2 regions of the Streptomyces sp. NPDC051555 genome follow, and region 2 is predicted to be linked to the other one. Evidence: riboswitches for the same ligand, from Rfam matches in the RefSeq annotation. Region 2 holds a riboswitch; the other holds the start of a gene.
The links. A riboswitch is a leader RNA that binds a small molecule or an ion and turns the genes downstream of it on or off. The one in region 2 is predicted to bind thiamine pyrophosphate.

Region 1: another riboswitch for thiamine pyrophosphate. It lies ahead of thiC (phosphomethylpyrimidine synthase ThiC); the one in region 2 lies ahead of thiO (glycine oxidase ThiO).

The regions. Positions count from the first base shown of each region.
Region 1 is NZ_JBITDP010000013.1:52,805-63,705, reverse strand. Features, by position in the region: gene cydB (cytochrome d ubiquinol oxidase subunit II) at 1-296, opposite strand, end outside; gene ACIBEA_RS25095 (cytochrome ubiquinol oxidase subunit I) at 315-1,820, opposite strand; gene ACIBEA_RS25090 (cyclophilin-like fold protein) at 2,009-2,377, shown strand; gene hisC (histidinol-phosphate transaminase) at 2,415-3,497, opposite strand; gene ACIBEA_RS25080 (LacI family DNA-binding transcriptional regulator) at 3,848-4,963, shown strand; gene ACIBEA_RS25075 (metallophosphoesterase) at 5,139-6,422, shown strand; gene ACIBEA_RS25070 (hypothetical protein) at 6,570-7,379, shown strand; gene thiC (phosphomethylpyrimidine synthase ThiC) at 7,502-9,289, opposite strand; TPP riboswitch at 9,283-9,421, opposite strand; gene ACIBEA_RS25060 (YibE/F family protein) at 9,461-10,891, shown strand.
Region 2 is NZ_JBITDP010000021.1:115,557-126,457, forward strand. Features, by position in the region: gene pknB (Stk1 family PASTA domain-containing Ser/Thr kinase) at 1-1,812, opposite strand, end outside; gene ACIBEA_RS33175 (thiazole synthase) at 1,893-2,732, opposite strand; gene thiS (sulfur carrier protein ThiS) at 2,736-2,981, opposite strand; gene thiO (glycine oxidase ThiO) at 2,978-4,168, opposite strand; TPP riboswitch at 4,166-4,277, opposite strand; gene ACIBEA_RS33190 (NAD(P)/FAD-dependent oxidoreductase) at 4,488-5,681, shown strand; gene ACIBEA_RS33195 (Rv2175c family DNA-binding protein) at 5,760-6,125, shown strand; gene thiE (thiamine phosphate synthase) at 6,197-6,835, shown strand; gene metF (methylenetetrahydrofolate reductase [NAD(P)H]) at 6,944-7,858, shown strand; gene ACIBEA_RS33210 (hypothetical protein) at 7,900-8,832, shown strand; gene ACIBEA_RS33215 (phytoene desaturase family protein) at 8,885-10,309, opposite strand; gene ACIBEA_RS33220 (DUF4126 domain-containing protein) at 10,328-10,901, opposite strand, start outside.

The DNA.
Region 1 (10,901 bases), on a different contig from region 2:
GCCACGCCCCGGATGATCAGGCACACCAGGATGATCAGCAGCGGCAGGTAGAAGCCCGAGAAGAGGGTGGCGTACCAGTCGGGGAAGGCCGCGAAGGTCGCGCCTCCCGCGGTGAGCAGCCAGACCTCGTTGCCGTCCCAGACGGGCCCGATCGTGTTGATCAGGACCCGCTTCTCCTTGCGGTCCCGGGCCAGCAGCTTGGTCAGTACGCCGATCCCGAAGTCGAATCCCTCCAGGAAGAAGTAGCCGATCCAGAGGACGGCGATGAGTACGAACCAGACGTCGTGGAGTTGCATGGTGTGGTCTCCCCAGCCTCAGTACGAGAAGGCCATCGGCCGGTCGGCGTCGGCGTCGTCGCCACCGATCCTGGTGGGCGGGTTGAGGTCGGCCTCGGTCAACTCCGGCGGCCCGGCCTTGACGTACTTCACGAGGAGCTTCACCTCGATCACGGCGAGGACGGCGTAGAGCGCGGTGAAGACGACCATCGAGGTGATCACCTCGCCCTGGGAGACCGACGGCGAGACCGCGTCGGCGGTGCGCAGGACCCCGTAGACGGCCCAGGGCTGACGGCCCATCTCGGTGAAGATCCAGCCCCAGGAGTTGGCGATCAGCGGGAAGCCGAGCGTCCAGATCGCACCCAGCCAGTAGAGCCGGGTGAGCCGCGGGCTCAGGGCGCTCTTGAAGAGGACCAGGTGGGGCCGCTCGTCCTCGCCGGTCCGCAGGGCCGGTGGGAGCAGGAACTTGCGTCGGGTCAGCCAGAGCCCCAGCGCGCCGATGGCGAAGGAGGTCATGCCGAAGCCGATCATCCAGCGGAAGCCCCAGTAGGCGACCGGGATGTTCGGGCGGTAGTCGCCGGGCCCGTACTTCTGCTGCTCCGATTTGTTGACGTCGTTGATGCCGGGCACGAAGGAGTCGAAGTCGCTGTCGGCGAGGAAGGACAGCAGGCCGGGCAGCTCTATGGCCACCTTGTTGTGGCCCTTGTCCACGTCCCCGACGGCGAAGACCGAGAAGGGCGCGCTCTTCTCCCCGTCCCACAGCGCCTCGGCGGCGGCCATCTTCATCGGCTGCTGCTTGAACATGACCTTGGCGAGGGTGTCGCCGCTGATCGCGGTCAGCAGGCCACCGATCACCACGGCGACCAGACCGAGGCGCAGCGAGGTGCGCATCACGGCGATGTGGTTCTTGCGCAGCAGGTGGAAGGCGGCGATGCCGACCATGAAGGCGCCGCCGGTCAGCAGGGCCGCCGTCAAGGTGTGGAAGACCTGGCTGAGCGCGGTGTTCTGGGTCAGCACGAGCCAGAAGTCGGTCAGCTCCGCGCGGCCGGTCTCCTTGTTGAAGCGGTACCCGACGGGGTGCTGCATCCAGGAATTGGCCGCGAGGATGAAGTAGGCGGACAGGATGGTGCCGATCGACACCATCCAGATGCAGGCGAGGTGGATCTTCTTCGGCAGCTTGTCCCAGCCGAAGATCCACAGGCCGATGAAGGTCGACTCGAAGAAGAAGGCGATGAGCGCCTCGAAGGCCAGCGGGGCGCCGAAGACGTCACCGACGAACCGCGAGTAGTCGGACCAGTTCATGCCGAACTGGAACTCCTGGACGATGCCGGTGACGACGCCCATCGCGATGTTGATCAGGAAGAGCTTGCCCCAGAACTTGGTGGCCTTGAGGTACTTCTCCTTCTCCGTCCGCACCCATGCCGTCTGCAACACCGCGACGAGGGCGGCGAGCGAGATCGTCAAGGGGACGAAGAGGAAGTGGTAGACGGTGGTAATGCCGAATTGCCATCGCGCCAGGGTCTCCGGTGCCAAAGCTAGGTCCACGTCGTCTTCTCCTTCGCGTCGCCGTGGTCACAGCCGCAGTGTGTCCCTTACATCCCACCCAATACGGGATGAACAAGACACGCTTGTGAAAGCGTTCACATTCACAAGCATTATGTCGCACACCTGTCGGCATCTTTGCGGCGGGGTACCTCTAGCCAATTGATTCAACAGATTGTTGAATGCGGCCCATGCAGATACGAATCTCCTGGCCCTCCGGCCAGCTCACCGCGACCCTCGACGACACCCCCACGGCCAAGGCCCTGCTGGAGGCACTCCCGATCTCCGCCTCCGCCAACACCTGGGGCGAGGAGGTCTACTTCGACACCGGGGTCTCCGTGGCGCTGGAGGACGACGCCCGGCAGGTCGTCGACCCGGGCACGGTCGCCTTCTGGACCGAGGGCGACGCGCTCGCGCTCCCCTACGGCCCGACCCCCATCTCACGGGGAGGCGAGAGCCGCCTGGCGAGCCCCTGCAACGTCCTGGGCTCGTTCGACGGCGACCCCCGCCTGCTGGCCACCGTCCATGACGGCGACCCCATCCGCGTGGAACTGGCGTAACAGTTCCACGCGGGGCGCGGCCTGCGGCCGCAGCCCCTCACAGCTCCTTGAAGAAGGCCTCTGCCGTGTGCAGGAACAGGTCGTTCGCCTCGGTCTCACCGATCGTGACCCGCAGGCCCTCACCCGCGAAGGGTCGGACCACCACACCGGCCTTCTCGCAGGCCGCCGCGAAGTCCGCGGTGCGCTCCCCCAGTCGCATCCACACGAAGTTCGCCTGGGTCTCGGGAACCACGGACCAGCCCTGCGCGATCAGCGTCTCGTACACCCGCGCACGCTCGCCGAGCAGCGAGCCGACCCGGCCCATCAGCTCGTCCTCGGCCCGCAGCGACGCGACCGCCGCGTCCTGGGCGAGCTGGCTGACGCCGAAGGGAACCGCCGTCTTGCGCAGCGCCGCCGCCACGGGCTCGTGCGCCACCGCGAAGCCGACCCGCAGGCCGGCCAGCCCGTACGCCTTGGAGAAGGTCCGCAGGACCGCCACGTTCGGCCGGTTCCGGTAGATCTCGATCCCGTCCGGCACCTCGGCGTCGCGCACGAACTCGCGGTAGGCCTCGTCCAGCACCACCAGGACGTCCGAGGGCACCCGGTCCAGGAACCGCTCCAGCTCCGCCCGGCGCACGACGGTGCCGGTGGGGTTGTTGGGGTTGCAGAGGAAGATCAGCCGGGTGCGCTCGGTGATCGCGTCGGCCATCGCGTCCAGGTCGTGCACGTCACCCGCGGTCAACGGCACCTTCACCGAGGTCGCCCCGGAGATCTGGACGATGATCGGGTACGCCTCGAAGGACCTCCAGGCGTACATGACCTCGTCGCCCGGACCGGCCGTGGCCTGGATCAGCGACTGCGCGACGCCGACCGACCCGGTGCCGGTCGCCACGTGCTCGACCGGCACGCCGAAGCGGTCGGCGATCTCGTTGACGAGCCCCGTGCAGGCCATGTCGGGGTAGCGGTTGAAGTCCCCGGCCGCCGCCACGACGCTCTCCAGTACGCCCGGCAACGGCGGGTAGGGGTTCTCGTTGGAGGACAGCTTGTACGCCACCGGGCCTCCGGCGGCGGCGGGCTTCCCCGGCTTGTAGGTGGGAATGCCATCCAGCTCGGCGCGCAGCCTCGGGCTCTTCTCGCTCACCGCAGGTCCTCCTCGACCATCCCGTGCAACTCAATACTGCTCACCTTATGAGGATTCCGCGCTCCCGAGAATGGCCGGCGCCGGGAATGAGGGGGAGCGCATGCATATATGCGTGCGCCGGTGGCCTGCGCCGTGGCGCGCGTCCCTCGTGCAGGTGAGTTGAGACCGGTCCGAGACCTCCTCACTTTGGCATGCTCGTACCCGACGACAAGCGCCATGGTCACTCATTGCTACTAAATGCCTTTATTTCCAAGGTCATTGGGGGTGGCGAACCATGCAGAACCGTTCCTGTCAACGCCTGCATATGCATACGGACCAGCCACCCCACCGAGCCCTACTATCGGCTCGCCATGACAGCAGCAGGGAAGCATCAGGTGAGCCGGACCGACACCCCCCGGCGGACCGCAGGCCGTCCGGGCCGCGCGGGAATCAGGGACGTGGCCGCCGCGGCCGGCGTCTCGATCACGACCGTCTCCGACGCGCTCAATGGCAAAGGGCGGCTCCCGGACGCCACCCGCCGCCACGTCCGCGAGGTGGCCGACCGGCTGGGCTACCGCCCTTCCGCCGCCGCCCGCACCCTCCGTACCGGCAAATCGGGCCTCATCGGCCTGACCGTGACCACGTACGGGGATGAACCTTTCACCTTCACCGAGTTCGCGTACTTCGCCGAGATGGCCAGGGCGGCCACCTCCGCCGCGCTCGCGCGCGGCTACGCCCTGGTCATCCTCCCCGCCACCTCCCGACACGACGTCTGGTCGAACGTCGCCCTCGACGGCACCGTCGTCATCGACCCCTCCGACCACGATCCCGTCGTCACCGAGCTGGTCCGCCAGGGCCTGCCGGTGGTGTCGGACGGCCGCCCCGCGGGGTCGCTCCCCGTCACGGCCTGGGTCGACAACGACCACGAGGCCGCCGTCCTCAACCTGCTCGACCACCTCGCCGCCGCGGGAGCCCGTCGCATCGGACTCCTCACCGGCACCACCACCGACACCTACACCCGGCTCTCGACCACCGCCTACCTCAGCTGGTGCGAGCGGGTCGGACAGGATCCCGTCTACGAGTCCTACCCCGCCCACGACCCGTGCGCCGGAGCCGTGGCCGCCGACCGGCTGCTCGCGCGCCCCGACCGCCCCGATGCCGTCTACGGGCTGTTCGACCCCAACGGCACCGACCTGCTGGCCGCCGCCCGGCGGTACGGCCTGAGGGTCCCCGAGGACCTCCTACTGGTCTGCTGCAGCGAGTCCACCGTGTACGCCACCACCGAACCGCCCATCACCACCCTCTCCCTCAAACCGCGTCGCATCGGCACGGCCGTCGTGCAGTTGCTCATCGACGCGATCGAGGGAGTGGACACCGGACGACCCGTCGAACAGGTGGTTCCGACCGAACTGATCGTCAGAACTTCCTCACAGCGCAGGCAGCCGCGCACCACCGTCAGTCCGCCCCGATCCCCGGCCGGAGACTGACCTTCGAGGATTCCCGCACCATCCCGCAACACACATATCGGAAGAAATCGGCAGGAACGAACCGCTCCGGCCAGGATTCACCACCCCTGGTGCGTCACAGAGCGCGAGCCACATTCCTATGATGGGCGCACGACATCACGGACCCTCCGACCCTGGAGGTCAGGAGGGTCCGCAGATGTACGGCAGCGCGACGGTGGTGGAGGGGTCGATGACTCAGGGGGCCGGTCAGGGACCCGCGATGCGGACGGCGACGCTGCGGGACTTCCGAGTGCCGACCGCCCCACCCGTCGCGTACGGCACGGACACAGCTGCGGCCGCGATGCCCGGCGAGGTTCCCGTCTACGGCGAGTACCCGGCGTACTACGACGACGGCGCGCCCGTGCCGCCGCCACGGCCCGCCTACGCTCCCACCCCCGCCCCTGGGCACGGCCCCGCCCCGCACTCCGCTCCGGATCCCGACGTGGCCTTCGCCGCGGTGCTGCCCGAACACCCCGAGCAGCACGGCCGTTCCGATCACGGCGCGGACTCCGAGGACTACACGCCGACCCAGCGCGACCTCCCCGTCATCAGTCGCGGCGGACCGGGCGACACCGTCCAGGTCCAGTACGTCCACCAGGACGCGCCCGCCGACGGACCCGGGCCGCTCTACGTCGTCGGCGACGTGCACGGCTACCTGGACGAGCTGTACACCGAGCTCCAGGCCCAGGATCTGATCGACGCCGACGGACACTGGTCGGCCGGCAACGCCAGGCTCTGGTTCCTCGGCGACTTCACGGACCGCGGGCCCGACGGCATCGGCGTGATCGACCTGGTCATGCGGCTCTCCGCCGAGGCCGCCGCCGCGGGCGGCTACTGCAAGGCCCTCATGGGCAACCACGAGCTGCTCCTGATCGGCGCCAAGAGGTTCGGCGACACCCCGGTCATGTCCGGCGCGGGCACCGCGACCTTCCAGGCCGCCTGGCTCCTCAACGGCGGCCAGCGCACCGACATGGAGCGCCTGGAGGACGTACACCTGCAGTGGATGTCCCGGCTGGACGCGGCCGCCCTGGAGGACGGCCACCTGCTGCTGCACTCCGACACCACGGCCTACCTGGACTACGGCGACTCCATCGAGGACGTCAACGACAAGGTCCACGAACTGCTCAACCAGCACGACGCGGACGAGACCTGGGACCTGTTCCGCAAGTTCACCAAGCGCTTCGCCTTCCGTGATCAGGAAACCGGGCCGCAGGCCGTGCGCGAGCTGCTCGGTACCTACGGGGGCGGGCGCGTGGTGCACGGGCACAGTCCCATCCCGTACCTGCTGGGCGAAGTGGGCGCCGAGGACGGCGAGCACACCCACGGGCCCGAGTCCATCGACGGCCCCCACGTCTACGCGGACGGCCTCGCGATCGCCATGGACGGCGGGGTCACCATGGCCGGGAAACTGCTGGTCGTACAACTCCCGCTGAACGACTGAGTGTTCTTGGAGCTGGGTATTTCCGGAAAGCCCCTGTCACCGCGTGGCGTGGGCGCTCTACCATCGCACTGTCCGTAGCAGGCTCTCCTCCGTTTGTGCCGGCGCCCGGTCTACGCGGGCCAACCGGCCTCCACGGAGCATCGGGGGATGCACATGACCAGCGCTCCGCACCTGCTGACCGAAGACCGACCGGAGTTCGATCGGCTCCTCGACGAGGCGTTGCGCACCGCACACGAACGGCCCGAACTCGCGAGTCTGGGCGAACGGCTGAACGCCGAACAGTTGCGCACCATGGCACTCGACGCCAGTGCGCTGCTGACGGCCGCGGCCGCGGCCGAGTACGACCACTACGTGAAGATCCGCGGTGAGCTGCGGGAGGAGACAGCGACCACCCCCGCGACGGCGTCGGACGACGATCCGGGCGGCAGCGGCGCCGGAGTGAGCGCCGTGGTCGCGGTCCTCGCGCCGGTCCTGGCCGGCACGGCCATGCTCATCTTCCTGCTGGTGGGCTACATCCTGAAGATGATCGAACCGGAGCCCGCCTTCGCCGAGACCATGCTGACGGCGGGCTGGCTCTTCGGCGCCCTCACCGCGGCGGCGATCCTCTTCGCGGCGATAGGCCTGCTGGTCACCGCCATCCGCAACAGTTCCACCGAAGTGACGGTGAATGTGGCCGAGACCGTCCCGGACGAGGTCTCGCGCGCCCGGGAGGCCTGGCGGCACGCGCTGCTGGAGCGGGGCATCATGCCGTTCCTGCGGGACGCGCTGGCAGATCCCAGCGCCGGTGGCGGATTCCCGGCACCGCGCCGTCAGCCCCGACGCATCCCTCAGCTCGGCTACACCCCGCCCGATTTCACCAGCCCCGGGGGTACGGGTGGGCAGAGCCCCCGCCCCGGCTACACACCGCCGGACTTCACCAGCCCCGACTTCGGCGGCCCGGAGCACGAGCCGGAGTGAGGCCGGCAGGGTCGACGGAGCGCTGTTTCACGTGAAACAGCGCTCACCGTTACGCCCCCTGCCCTCGCCCGCTGTCGCTCCCGAGGGGGACGGCCCCCGGAAGCGACGCGACGGCGCCGGTGTCAGTCGGCCAGCGGCAGGTAGACACGGTTGCCCGCGGCCGCGAACTCGGCGGACTTCTCCGCCATGCCCGCCTGGATCTCGTCGGCCTTCAGGTCCCCGCCGTGTTCGCGGCGGATGTCCTGGGAGATCTTCATCGAGCAGAACTTCGGACCGCACATGGAGCAGAAGTGCGCGGTCTTCGCCGGCTCGGCCGGCAGGGTCTCGTCGTGGAACGACCGCGCCGTGTCGGGGTCGAGCGCCAGGTTGAACTGGTCCTCCCAGCGGAACTCGAAACGCGCGTCGGACAGCGCGTCGTCCCACTCCTGTGCACCGGGGTGTCCCTTGGCCAGGTCGGCCGCGTGCGCGGCGATCTTGTAGGTGATGACTCCGGTCTTGACGTCATCACGGTTGGGCAGGCCCAGGTGCTCCTTGGGCGTCACGTAGCAGAGCATCGCGGTGCCCCACCAGGCGATCATCGCGGCGCCGATGCCCGAGGTGATGTGGTCGTAGGCGGGTGCGACGTCCGTGGTCAGCGGACCCAGGGTGTAGAACGGGGCCTCCTCGCAGATCTCCTGCTGAAGGTCGATGTTCTCCTTGATCTTGTGCATCGGGACGTGGCCCGGGCCCTCGATCATGGTCTGGACGTTGTGGCGCTTGGCGATCGTGTTCAGCTCGCCCAGCGTCCTCAGCTCCGCGAACTGCGCCGCGTCGTTGGCGTCCGCGATGGAACCCGGGCGCAGGCCGTCACCCAGCGAGTACGTGACGTCGTAGGCGGCCAGGATGTCGCAGAGTTCCTCGAAGTTCGTGTAGAGGAAGTTCTCCTTGTGGTGCGCGAGGCACCAGGCGGCCATGATCGAGCCGCCGCGGGACACGATGCCCGTCTTGCGGCGCGCGGTCAGCGGCACGTACGGCAGCAGCACGCCCGCGTGGACGGTCATGTAGTCGACGCCCTGCTCGGCCTGCTCGATGACCGTGTCCTTGTAGATCTCCCAGGTCAGGTCCTCGGCCCGGCCGTCGACCTTCTCCAGCGCCTGGTAGAGCGGGACGGTGCCGATCGGGACGGGGGAGTTGCGCAGCACCCACTCGCGGGTGGTGTGGATGTTGCGCCCGGTGGAGAGGTCCATGACCGTGTCGGCGCCCCACTTGGTGGCCCAGGTCATCTTGTCCACCTCCTCCTCGATGGAGGAGGTGACGGCCGAGTTCCCGATGTTGGCGTTGACCTTCACCAGGAAGCGCTTGCCGATGATCATCGGTTCGATCTCGGGGTGGTTCACGTTCGCGGGGAGGACGGCACGACCCGCCGCGATCTCTTCACGGACGACCTCGGGGGAGACGTTCTCGCGGATCGCGACGTACTCCATCTCCGGGGTGATCTCACCGCGGCGGGCGTACGCGAGCTGGGTGACGGCCTGGCCGTCGCGGCCCCGGCGGGGCAGGCGCGGGCGACCCGGGAAGACCGCGTCGAGGTTCTTGAGTCCGCCACGGGGCGAGGTGTGCTTGATGCCGTCGTCCTCGGGGCGCGCGGGGCGACCCGCGTACTCCTCGGTGTCACCGCGGCTGATGATCCAGTTCTCGCGCAGCGGCGCGAGGCCCCGGCGGACGTCGGTCTCGATCTGCGGGTCGGTGTACGGGCCGGACGTGTCGTAGAGCGTCACGTCCTTGCCGTTGGTGAGGTGCACCTGGCGAACCGGCACGCGGAGGTCCGGGCGGGAGCCCGCAACGTACCCCTTGTGCCAGCCGGGCTGGCGCTCTTCCTGGCCGTTGCTGTCCTGGCTGACGGCAGGCGTGTGTGCGTCCTGAATGGTCATGAGACCTATCTCCCTACGCCGGCATTACCCGGTAACAGGTTCGGCGGTCGGCGCAGCCTCTTCCCGTACGTGTCCACGTACGGTGATCAGCGCCCTCTCAGCCCGGTGCTCCGAGCTCCCGCGTTGTGCAAAGGTGCCCCCACGCTAGCGTCATCCTTGGCGTGCTGAACAGTGGGCCCCCTCATCTCTTGCGATGATCACTCGGTGACGTCCTCGCCGCAGCCCCCCACCGAGCCCACGGATCACACGGAGCACTCGGGCCATGCCCACCCTCCCCGCGGGTCCTCGCACGAACCGTCCGCCGGCGCGTCCCACGGGCACTCGCACTCGCACAGCCACGGCCCGGCGGCCCCCGTCTCGAAGCACTTGCGCAAGGTCATCGCGGCGGTCCTGATCCCCTTCGCCGCCGCCGTCCTCGTCGGCATGATCGTCCTGTGGCCGGGAGGCGCCCCCGCGCACGAGCGCACCGGAGTCGGCTTCGACCGACAGACCCAGCAGGGCAAGGTCGTGTCGATCGAGCTGGTCGACTGCAAGTCCGTCAACGCCGCCCAGGTCCCGCCGTCCAGTGGCACGTCCGCTCCCAAGGGGGGCAAGGCCGCCCCGTCCGGCGACTGCAAGAAAGCCACGGTCGAGATCGGCACCGGGCCCGATCGAGGACACCGGTTCGTCGAGATCGTCCAGCCGGGCGCACCACGGCAGTTGGAGACCGGCCAGGGGATCGTGGTGGCGTACGCACCGGCTGCTCCGCGCGACCTGCAGTACTCCGTGATCGACGTGAACCGGAAGCTTCCGCTGGCCCTGCTGGCCGGGATCTTTGCCGTCGCCGTGGTCGTGGTCGGCCGGCTGCGCGGCCTGTTCGCGCTGATCGCCCTCGCGGTCAGCTTCTCCGTGCTGACGCTCTTCATCCTGCCCGCCATCCTCCAGGGTTCGAACCCGCTGGTCGTGGGGGTGGTCGGCGCCAGCGCGATCATGCTGATCGCGCTCTACATGTGCCACGGCCTGACCGCCAGGACCTCGGTCGCCGTGCTCGGGACCCTGGCCTCGCTGCTGCTGATCGGGCTGTTGGGCTCGGTGTTCATCGGCTGGGCCTTCCTCAGCGGCAACACCGACGACAACACCGGGCTGATCCACGGGCTCTACCCGCACATCGACATGAGCGGCCTGCTGCTGGCAGGCGTGATCATCGGATCGCTCGGCGTGCTCGACGACGTGACGGTCACCCAGACGTCCGCGGTCTGGGAACTCCACCAGGCGGACCCGTCGATGGGGCCGCGCGCGCTGTACCGGGCGGGCATCCGGATCGGTCGCGACCACATCGCGTCCGTCGTCAACACCCTGGTACTCGCCTACGCGGGCGCCGCGTTGCCGCTACTCCTGCTGTTCTCCATCGCGAACAGCAGTGTGGGAGCGGTGGCCAACAGCGAGCTGGTGGCGGAGGAGATCGTACGGACCCTCGTGGGCTCGATCGGTCTCGTCGCCTCGGTCCCGGTGACCACGGCCCTGGCCGCACTCGTCGTCTCCGCCGACCGGCCGGGGTCCCCGACCGCCGGAGCGGCCTCGGGGCCGAGCCGCAGAGGGCGCGGTCGTCGCCGGAAGCGGTGACTCGGTGTGA
Region 2 (10,901 bases):
CCGTTCCACCTTCACCTTGAAGCCCGCGCCCTCCAGCGCCCGCTTCGCGGCGTCCGCGTCCTGGCCGACGACGTTCGGCACCGGGACCTGACGCGGCCCCTTGGAGACCGTCAGCGTCACCGTGTCGCCCGCGGCCGCCTGGGCGCCGGCGCTCAGCGACTGGTTGGCGACCGAGCCCGCCGGGCTGGCCGAGTTGACCTGCTCCGGCGCGACCTCGACCTTGAGGCCGAGCCCTTCCAGCCCGGCGCGGGCCTGTTCGACGCCCGCGCCGACCACGCTGGGCACCTGGACCGGGCGGCCCTTGCTGACCACCAGCGCCACCGCCGCGTCCGGGGCCAGCGGAGCGCCGCCCTCGGGGCTGCTGCTGATCACCGCGCCCTGCGGGAGGTCCTGGCTGAAGGCCTGGCTGACGATGCCGGGCGCGAGGCCCGCCTTGGTCAGCTCCGCCTTCGCGGCGTCGAGCGGCTTGCCCTTGACGTTGGGCACGAGGACGACCTGCGGGCCGCGGGAAATGACCAGCGTCACCGCGCCGTTGCCGCGGATCCGCTCGCCGCTCTCCGGGTCGCTGTTCATCACGGTGCCGCGCTCGACGGTGTCGCTGAACTTGCGGTCGACCCCCTTCACCCCGAGGCCCGCCGCCGACAGCTGGGCGCGGGCCTGCTCCTCGGTCTTGCCGAGCAGGCGCGGGACCTGGGTGAACTGACCCGCGCTTATGTACCAGACCCCGGTCCCCAGGCCCAGGGCCAGCAGGATCCCGGCGATGATCAGGTACGTCCCGCGCCGGGGGCGGGGCCGTCGCACCGCGTGCGGGCGCCCGGTTCCGGGCGGCGGGCCGGGGTGCTCCAGCCGGGAGGTGTGTTCCGCCGGCGCGGCCGTCGGGGCGGTGCGCGGGATCACGCCGGTCCGGTCCTCGGCCGCGGTCCGCTCCTCGGCGCGCGCCTGCGGCGGTACGGTGTCCAGCTCGCCGTCGGTCAGCGCGGACCGGGCCTCGCGGACCAGGGCGAGCAGCGCCACCGCGTCGTAGGGACGCAGCTCGGCGTCGCGGGCGCAGGCGGTGGCGACCAGCTCGTCCAGCGCCACCGGAAGCCCGGGGACGGCGGCCGACGGGGCCGGCACGTCCTCGTTGAGGTGGCGGAAGATGACCTCGGCCGGGGTGCCGCCGGTGTGCGGCTTGGTGCCCGTGAGCATCTCGTACAGGACGACGCCGCAGGCGTAGACGTCGACGCGGGCGTTGGTGAGCCCGTTCTCGATCTGCTCGGGGGCGAGGTAGGAGACCGTGCCGAGGACCGAGCCGGTGGTGTCGGTGACGGAGTCGACGCTGCGGACCAGGCCGAAGTCGGCGACCTTCACCCGGCCGTCGTCGCCGATCAGGACGTTCTCGGGCTTCACGTCCCGGTGCACCAGCGCGGCGCGGTGGGCCGCGCCGAGTGCGGCCAGCATCGGCTCCAGGATGTCCAGCGCGGCCCGCGGCCGCAGCGCGCCGCGCTCGCGGAGCACGTCGCGCAGGGTGCAGCCGGAGACGTACTCCATGGCGAGGAAGACGAACGGGCCGTCCGTGCCCTGGTCGAAGACGCCGACCACGTTGGGGTGCGCGAGCCGGGCCACGGATTTGGCCTCGCGGATGAACCGCTCGACGAAGGCGCCGTCGGCGGCGAGGGCCGGGTGCATCACCTTGAGCGCGAGCACGCGGTCGAGGCGGGTGTCCACGGCCCGGTAGACCGTGGCCATCCCGCCGACCGCGATGCGGGCGTCGATGCGGTAGCGGCCGTCGAGCACGCGCCCGACGAGGGGGTCGTCCAGGGTCGTATCCACCCGGCGATTCTACGAGGGCCCCGTCGGCCCCGATCGCCGGTCCCGTTCTCTTGCAGCGCACCTGTGACGGTGCGGCCCCCTCAGAACGCCGGGCGCTCCGGGTCCAGGGCCGCGCGGCCCTCGACGGGGGAGGAGGCCGCGGCGAAGTGGCGGCGCGGGATCCGGCCGGCGCGACGGGCCAGGCGACCCGCCGTCACGGCGTCCCGCATGGCCGCCGCCATCAGCACCGGTACCTGCGCCCGGGTCACCGCCGAGGCCAGCATCACCGCGGCGCAGCCCAGCTCCATCGCGAGGGCCGCGTCGGACGCGGTCCCGGCCCCGGCGTCCAGGACCACCGGCACCCCGGCCCGCTCGACGATCAGCTCGAAGTTGTGCGGGTTGCGGATGCCCAGCCCCGACCCGATCGGCGAGCCGAGCGGCATGATCGCCGCGCAGCCCACGTCCTCCAGCTTGCGGGCGAGCACCGGGTCGTCGTTGGTGTACGGCAGGACCGTGAAGCCCTCGTCGACCAGGGTCTCGGCGGCGTCGAGCAGTTCGACGCCGTCGGGCAGCAGGGTCCGCTCGTCGGCGACGACCTCCAGCTTGATCCAGTCGGTGCCGAGCGCCTCGCGCGCGAGGCGCGCGGTCAGCACGGCCTCGCCCGCGGTGAAGCAGCCCGCGGTGTTGGGCAGGACGGCGATGCCGAGCCGGTTCAGCACGGACAGCACGGATCCCTGGACGGTGGGGTCCAGGCGCCGCATCGCGACGGTGGTGAGTTCGGTGCCGGAGGCGATCAGGGACCGTTCCAGGACGTCGAGGCTGGGCGCGCCGCCCGTACCCATGATCAGGCGGGACGAGAAGGTCCGGCCGCCCAGGACGAAGGGGTCGTCGGTCGTGGTGTCGGGGGTCGTGGTGTCGGGGGTCGTGGTCCGGTGGGCCATGGTTCAGCCTCCCTGGACCGCGGTGAGGACCTCGACGCGGTCGCCGTGGCCCACCGGGGTGGCGGGCCACTGGCCGCGCGGGACCACGGTCTCGTTGAGCGCGGCGGCGACCCCCTTGGGCGCGGCGGTCAGGGTGGCGACGACCGTGTCGAGGGTGGTGCCCGCGGGGAACGAGCGGGGCTCGCCGTTGACGGAGACGACCGGGGCGCCGGGGGTTCCGGGGGTGTCCGAGGTGCCGGAGACGGTCATGCGGGGGACTCCTCGCGTACGGCGGAGAAACGGCGCGGGCTGAAGGGGCGGGCCACCTCGGGCAGTTCCCCGGTGGTCAGTACGTCGGCCAGTACGTCGCCGGTGATCGGGGTGAGCAGCACGCCGTTGCGGTAGTGCCCGGTGGCCAGGTGCAGCCCCGGCAGCTCGGTCGGGCCGAGCAGCGGGGCGTTGTCGGGGGAGCAGGGGCGCAGGCCCGCGCGGGTCTCGGTGAGCGGCAGCTCGGTGATCCCGGGCACCAGCTCGTGCGCGTCGCGCAGCAGCTCGTACACCCCGCCCGCGGTGACGGTGGTGTCCCAGCCCAGCTCCTCGCTGGTGGCGCCGACGACGAGCTCGCCGTTCTCGCGCGGGACCAGGTAGACGTGGCTGCCGCGGACCACGGCCCGCACGGTCCGGGACAGGAAGGGCGCGTAGGAGGGCGGCACGGCGAGCCGCAGCACCTGCCCCTTGACCGGTCGTACGGGGGGCAGCGCCCGCGGCGGTACGCCGGCCAGCCTGCCGCTGAGGCTGCCCGCGGCCAGCACCACCTGGTCGGCGGCCAGCGCGGTGCCGTCGTCGAGCAGCGCCCCGGCGGCCCGGTCGGCGGTGACGGTGAGCCGGGTGGCGGCCGCCCGGTGGATGTCCACGCCGGCCCGCTCACAGGCGGCCAGCAGGCCGGCCGCGAGCCGCCGGGGGTCGACCTGGTGGTCGCCGTCCACGCGCAGCCCGCCGCGTACGCCCGGCGCCAGCATCGGCTCCAGGCGGCGGCACTCGCGGCCGGTCAGCCACTGCGCGTCCAGGCCGCAGCGGCGCTGGAGGGCGTGCAGCTCGCGCAGGTGGACCCGGTCGTCGGCGTCGAGGGCGACGGCGAGGGTGCCGCAGGCGCGGTAGCCGATGTCCAGGCCGCCGCTGGCGTCGGCGAGCTCCGCGGCGAAGGCCGGGTAGCGCTCGGCGGAGGCGAGGTTCAGGCCGAGCAGGGTCTCCTCGCCGTAGTGCAGCTCGGTGACGGCGGCGAGCATGCCGGCCGCGACCTGGGCGGCGCCGCCGCCGGGCGCCGGATCGGCCAGCGCGGTGCGCAGTCCGCGCCGGGCCGCCCGCCAGGCGGTGACCAGGCCGATGATGCCGCCTCCGATGACGAGGACATCACATCCCCGGCCGGAATCTCCGCCGGAATTTCCGTAAGAATGCATGGGCGTCCAGCCCCTCCCTTCGCCGGCATGACCCGGATCAGGTTCGTACGGTCGGAGGCCGTCCAGCCTCCCTCTCAGCCCGGTCCGCCGGGCTCCCGCGATAGGTACGGTGGCCAGACTAACCCCGCTGCGGGGGCCCGGTAAGGCTGCCTCCCTATTCCTGACGGACCGTCAGATGATTAGGCTGGGCGCCGTGAACGAGCAGACGCAGGAGCAGGCGCAGGAGCAGGCGCACGAGCGGACCGAGCAGACCCGGGAGCGGACGGACCCGACCCCGGCCACCGCGGTCCCACCCGCCGTGGTGATCGTCGGCGCCGGCATGGCCGGGGTGCAGACCGCGGTGGCCCTGCGGGAACAGGGCTTCACCGGCCCGGTGACCCTGCTGGGCGCCGAACCCCACCAGCCCTACGACCGGCCCCCGCTCTCCAAGGCCGTCCTCCTCGGCAAGGCCGAGGGCGCCGCCTTCGACGTGGACTTCGAGGGCCTCGACATCGACCTGCGGCTCGGCGTCGAGGTCGCCGCCCTGCGCGCCGCCGACCACGCGCTCGACACCACCGCGGGCCCCGTCCCCTACGGCGTCCTGGTCCTGGCCACCGGCGCCGAGCCGCTCACCCTGCCCGGCACCGAGGGGGTCCCCGGCGTCCACCTGCTGCGCACCCTCGACGACGCCGAACGGCTGCGGCCGGTGCTGGCCACCGCGCCCGAGGCCGTGGTGGTCGGCGCCGGCTGGATCGGCGCCGAGTTCGCGACCGCCGCCCGCGGGGCGGGCTGCTCCGTCACCGTGGTCGAGGCCGCCGACCGGGTCCTCGCCGGGGCCCTGCCCGCCGAGGTCGCCGCCCCCATGGCCGATTGGTACGCCCAGGCCGGGGCCCGCCTGATCACCGGGGCCAAGGTCGCCGGCATCGAAGCGGGCGCGGCCGGCGCCCCGGGCCGGGTGCTGCTCGCCGACGGCCGCGAGCTGCCCGCCGCCGCCGTGGTCGTCGGCATCGGCGCCCGCCCCGCCACCGGCTGGCTGGCGGGCACCGGGGTGGAGCGCGGGAGCGACGGCTCGATCACCGCCGACGCCCACCTGCGCACCTCCCTCCCCGACGTGTACGCCGTCGGGGACTGCGCCTCCTTCCCGTCCGCGCGCTACGGCGCCCGGCTCCTCGTCCACCACTGGGACAACGCCCTGCAGGGCCCGCGCACGGTCGCCGCCCACATCCTGGCGGAGCTCGCCGGGGAGACCGCCGCCGTCTACGACCCCGTCCCGTACTTCTGGTCCGAGCAGTTCGGCCGCTTCGTCCAGTACGCCGGGCACCACGCCGGGGCCGACGCCCTGCTGTGGCGCGGGGACCCGGCCGACGCCACCTGGTCGGTGTGCTGGCTACGGGCCGGGGTGCTGGTGGCGGTGCTCACCGTGGGCCGCCCGCGCGACCTGGCGCAGGGCCGCAAGCTGATCGAGTCCGGGGCGCGGGTGGATCCGGACAAGGTGGCGGACCCGTCGGTTCCGCTCAAATCCACGGTTCTGTAGCGCGCCGGAGGGCCGGGCGGACCCCCCCCCGCCCCGCCCGACTACCGACTGTCAGCCCCGGATGGCAGGCTTGTCCTCGTGACCGAGATTGACGCAAAGATCGAAACCCTCGTCCCCGCCTGGCTCTACCTCCCCGACATCGCGGAGATGCTGGGCGTCGAGGTGACCAAAGTCCGACAGATGGTGAAGGAAGGCCAGCTCATCGCGGTGCGCCGCGGCGAGAACCGTTCCCTCCAGGTGCCGGCCGCCTTCATCGACGGCGACAAGGTCGTCAAGGGCCTCGTCGGCCTGCTGACCGTGCTGCGCGACGACCGCTTCTCCGAGGACGAGATCCTGGAGTGGCTGTTCACCGCCGACCCCACCCTGCCCGGCACCCCCGTGCAGGCCCTGAGTGAGAATCGGGGCACGGAGGTGAAGCGCCGCGCTCAGGCGCTCGCCCTCTGACCTGATCCGCTCCACGTGGCGTGCGGGCCCGCCCACGGCCCGTACGCCACGACCACCACGGGGGTTTTCCCATGCAGCAGCTGTCCGATGCCCGGCTCTACCTGTGCACGGACGCCCGCAAGCGGCAGGGTGACCTCCCCGAGTTCCTCGACGCCGTCCTCGCGGGCGGGGTCGACATCGTCCAGCTGCGCGACAAGGGCATGGAAGCGGGCGAGGAGCTGGAGCACCTCCAGATCTTCGCCGAGGCCGCCCGGCGGCACGGCAAGCTCCTCGCCGTCAACGACCGCGCCGACGTGGCCCACGCCATCGGCTCCGACGTCCTGCACCTGGGCCAGGGCGACATCCCCGTCCCCGCCGCCCGCGCGATCCTCGGCGCCGGCGTGCTGATCGGCCGCTCCTGCCACGCCGAGTCCGAGGTGGACGCGGCCGTCGCCGAGCCCGGGGTCGACTACTTCTGCACCGGTCCCTGCTGGCCCACCCCGACCAAGCCCGGCCGCTTCGCGCCGGGGCTCGACCTGGTGCGCCACACCGCCTCCCTCGCCCAGGACCGCCCCTGGTTCGCCATCGGCGGGATCGACGCCACCAACCTCGACGAGGTGCTGGACGCGGGCGCCGACCGCGTCGTGGTGGTCCGCGCGATCACCGAGGCCGACGACCCGGGCGCGGCCGCCGCGGCCCTCGCCGAGCGGGTCCGCGCGCGCCTGAGCTGACGTACTGCCCGCCGCCGCCCCGCCATTTCGCCCCGACATCTGTCCAAAATCGTGTCCAATCGGTGGACGCCGCTTCGGTCGCCGCGGGACCGCGTCTAACCTGCGCTTATGGCCCTAGGTACCGCTTCCACCCGCCCGGACCGCGCTCGCACCGTCCGCGACATCCTCGCGTCCGGGGGCCCGTCGTACTCCTTCGAGTTCTACGCGCCCAGGACCGAGCGGGGTGAGCACAGCCTCTGGAACGCCCTGCGCCGGATCGAGGCCGTCGCGCCGAGTTTCGTCTCCGTGACCTACGGGGCCGGCGGGTCCACCCGCGGCGGCACGGTCAAGGCGACCGAGCGGATCGCCGCCGACACCACCCTCACCCCGGTCGCGCACCTCACGGCCGTCGACCACTCGGTCGCCGAGCTGCGCAACGTCCTGGGGCAGTACGCCGACGCCGGGATCCGCAACATGCTCGCGCTGCGCGGAGACCCGCCCGGCGACCCGCTGGGCGAGTGGATCGAGCACCCCGAGGGCGTGCTCTACGCCGCGGACCTGGTCCGGCTGATCAAGGAGTCCGGCGATTTCTGCGTCGGCGTCGCGGCCTTCCCCGAGATGCACCCGCGTTCCCCGGACTGGGACACGGACATCCGGCACTTCGTGGACAAGTGCCGTGCGGGCGCCGACTATGCGATCACACAGATGTTCTTCGATCCGGAGAACTACCTGCGGCTGCGCGACCGGGTCGAGAAGGCGGGTTGCGAGACCCCGATCATCCCTGAAGTCATGCCTGTTGTGAATGTGAAGACCTTGGACCGGCTGCCGGAACTGAGCAACGCAGTCTTCCCCGCGGAGTTGAAAGAGCGCATGCTCGCCGTCAAGGACGATCGCGCCGCTGTACGCTCCATGGGCATCGAGTTCGCCACGGAGTTCTGCGCGCGGCTGCTGTCCGAGGGTGTCCCGGGACTGCACTTCATCACGCACAACTCCACGGCGACGCTGGAGATCTACGAGAACCTGGGCCTGCATCAGCGGGCCTGAACGGCCGTACCCGTGGGCGGCCTACCCGAGAGGGGCCATGCATGGGAATGACGGTCCTCTACATCGCGTTCGGCTTCGTCGCGCTGTGGCTGCTTGCTGAGGTACTGCTCCAGTACAAGGCCAGGTTGCGCTGGAGGCTGCTCGCCTTCACCGGCTTCGTGGGCGTCGTCGGCGGCGTCGTGTTGCCGTCGGTGCTGGTCATCGCGGCCGGCGCGACCGCCTTCGCGGCCGGCCAGACCCTGGTGACGCTCTCCTTCCGCAAGGGCTTCGTGGCCGGTTGGGCACTGCGCCGGGGCGGCGTGCCCGTCAAGGCCGCCAGCAAGCGGCGGCGCGGGGCGGGCGGCGCGGACGGCGAGCCGGCGCTGCGGGTGAGCTCCCTGGAGTACGGGGCGCAGGGCGCGGCCGCCGGGCAGGGCGCGGACGGCTCCGCAGACCCGGCTCCCGCGGGCCCGGTCGCGGACGAGGTGGGGACGTACGGCGCCGGGGAGGCCCAGCCGACCCAGGCCTTCGCCTCCCCCTTCGCGACGGCGGAGCAGGACGCACACCAGTACGCGGCCTACTACGACCCCCAGTTCCCGCAGTCGCAGCCACAGCCACAGCCCCAGCCGCAGTCCCAGGGCGACGGGTACGACTACCACACCGGCTATCAGGTGGCGGGGGAGCAGCAGGTGTACGCCGCCTACTCCGACCCGTACATCGGCACGGGCGGGAGCGCCCAGCCCGCGGGGTACGGGGACTACGCGCCGTACATCGACCCGTACGCGGCCCAGCACCAGGCGGCGCAGCAGCAGTACTCCATGGACACCCCGCCCGGCGGCGTATGGGTGCCGCAGCAGCGCTACACGGAGCAGGACGCCCAGCAGCAGCAGCAACAACAGCAGCCGCAGCAGGGCGACCCGGCGGACCCGCAGCAGCCCTACCCCTACCCGTACCCGCAGCAGGGCGCGGGCGGCTACGAGCCGTACCGCTACTGACGCGGTACAAGCGGTACAAGCGGTACAAGCGGTACAAGCGGTACAAGCGGTACTAGCGGGAGCCGCGGAAGTCGGCGCCCTCCACGATCAGGCCCGCCACCAGGGCCCCCGTCATCCCGGCGTGCGCCAGTCCGCCACCGGGGTGGGCCCAGCCACCCGCCAGGTATAGGCCCGGCAGGGCGGTGGCGTTCGCGGGGTAGAGCATCCGGCCGGCCGCGCCCGCGAGGGCGGGCGGCGGCACCGCGCCGTCCACCGCGCCCGTGTCCCGGGCGACGTCCGCCGGGGTGCGGCCCTCCTGCCACAGCAGCCGTTCCCGCAGCCCCGGAACCGCCCGCGCGGCCGCCGCCAGCAGTTCCCCCTCCGGGATCCCGGCGGCGGAACAGGCGACGCTCACGGTGACCGCCTCGTGGTCCGCGTCGGGTCGGGTGGCCGGGTCGTCGGGGCGCAGCACCGTGACGGGCCGGGCGTCCGCGGAGTGCACCACGGTGCGGTGGACGGCGTCGGCGGGCCGGGGGCCGCGCAGCGCGAGGAAGAGGGTGCTCCGGCTGAGGGCCTCGGTGCGCGGGGGCACGGCGTCCGCGGGCCAGGGCAGGGCGCCCGGCAGCAGCGGGGCGAGGAGCCGGCGGGGGTCGACCGCGCAGACCACCGTGTCGGCCGGGGCCCGGGTCCCGTCGGCCAGCAGCACCCCGGCCGCCCGGCCGTCCTGCTCCAGTACCTCCCGGACCGGGGCATCGAAGCAGAAGTCGACCTTCCGCTCGCGGCAGCGCTCGTACACGGCGGTGGCCAGCTCGCGCAGTCCGCCGCGGACGTACCAGCTGCCGAAGGTCTGCTCCATGTACGGGAGCGCCACGGCGGCGGCGGGGGCGGTGCGCGGGTCGATCCCGTGCCCGAGGACCATGGCCTCCAGCAGGGCGGCCAGCGGCCCGCCCAGCTCCCGTCCGGCCATCTCGGCCAGGGTCGGCGGTCGGCGGCGCAGCAGCCCGCTGCCGCGCAGCGCCGGGTAGGGGTCGCGGCCCAGCACCTGCCAGTCGGGCCACAGGGGCTCTTCCAGCAGCGGCCGGCGGGTGGCGTCCCAGGCGTCGCGGGCCCGCCCGAGGACCCCGCTCCAGCGGTCGCCCGAGCCCGCGCCGAAGGTCGCGTCGAGGACGGCGGCCACGCCGCCGCGCGAGGCGCCCGGCAGGGTGAGCGCGGTCCCGTCGGCCAGCAGGTGGCGGGCGGCCGGATCCACCTGGGTCAGCTCGACGCACTCCTCCAGCGGGCGCTTGCCCGTCTTGACGAAGAGGTCGCGGTAGACGGCCGGCAGGTGCAGCAGCCCCGGTCCGGTGTCGAAGGAGAAACCGGCGCGCTCGAAGCGCCCCAGCGCCCCGCCGTAGGTCGCCGAGCGCTCGTACACCGTCACCCGGTGGCCTGCCACGGCCAGCCGGGCGGCCGTCGCCATCGCGCCCATCCCGGCGCCGATCACCGCAATTCGTGCCATGCGCCCGACCCTACCGAGTCACCCCGGCGGCCCCGTCGGCGCCTGTGCCAGCCGCTTCTCCTCGCGGCGCTGGGCCCGGCGGCGCAGGAAGCGACGGATCCGGGACCACAGGTAGAGCAGCAGCACGAGGCCGATCAGCAGCAGCACCCCCGCGATGACGGCGGCGGCCTGCGGATTGAACATGGCGAAGGTGACGATCCCGCCGACCCCGAGGTCCTCGGCCGTGCTCATCGCGATGTTGGTGAAGGGCTCGGGCGAGGTGTTGATCGCCATGCGCGTGCCGGCCTTGACGAAATGGCTGGCCAGCGCCGTGGAACCGCCGACGGCCCCGGCGGCGATGTCGGAGAGCGAACCGCTCTGCCCGGCGAGCAGCGCCCCGACGACGGCCCCGGAGACGGGCCGGATGACGGTGTGCACGGTGTCCCAGAGCGAGTCCACGTACGGGATCTTGTCGGCGACGGACTCGCAGAGGAACAGGATCCCCGCGATCACGAGGACGTCGGTGCGCTGGAGCGATGCGGGCACCTCGTCGGTGAGCCCGGTCGCGCCGAAGATGCCGAGCAGCAGGACCACGGCGTAGGCGTTGATCCCG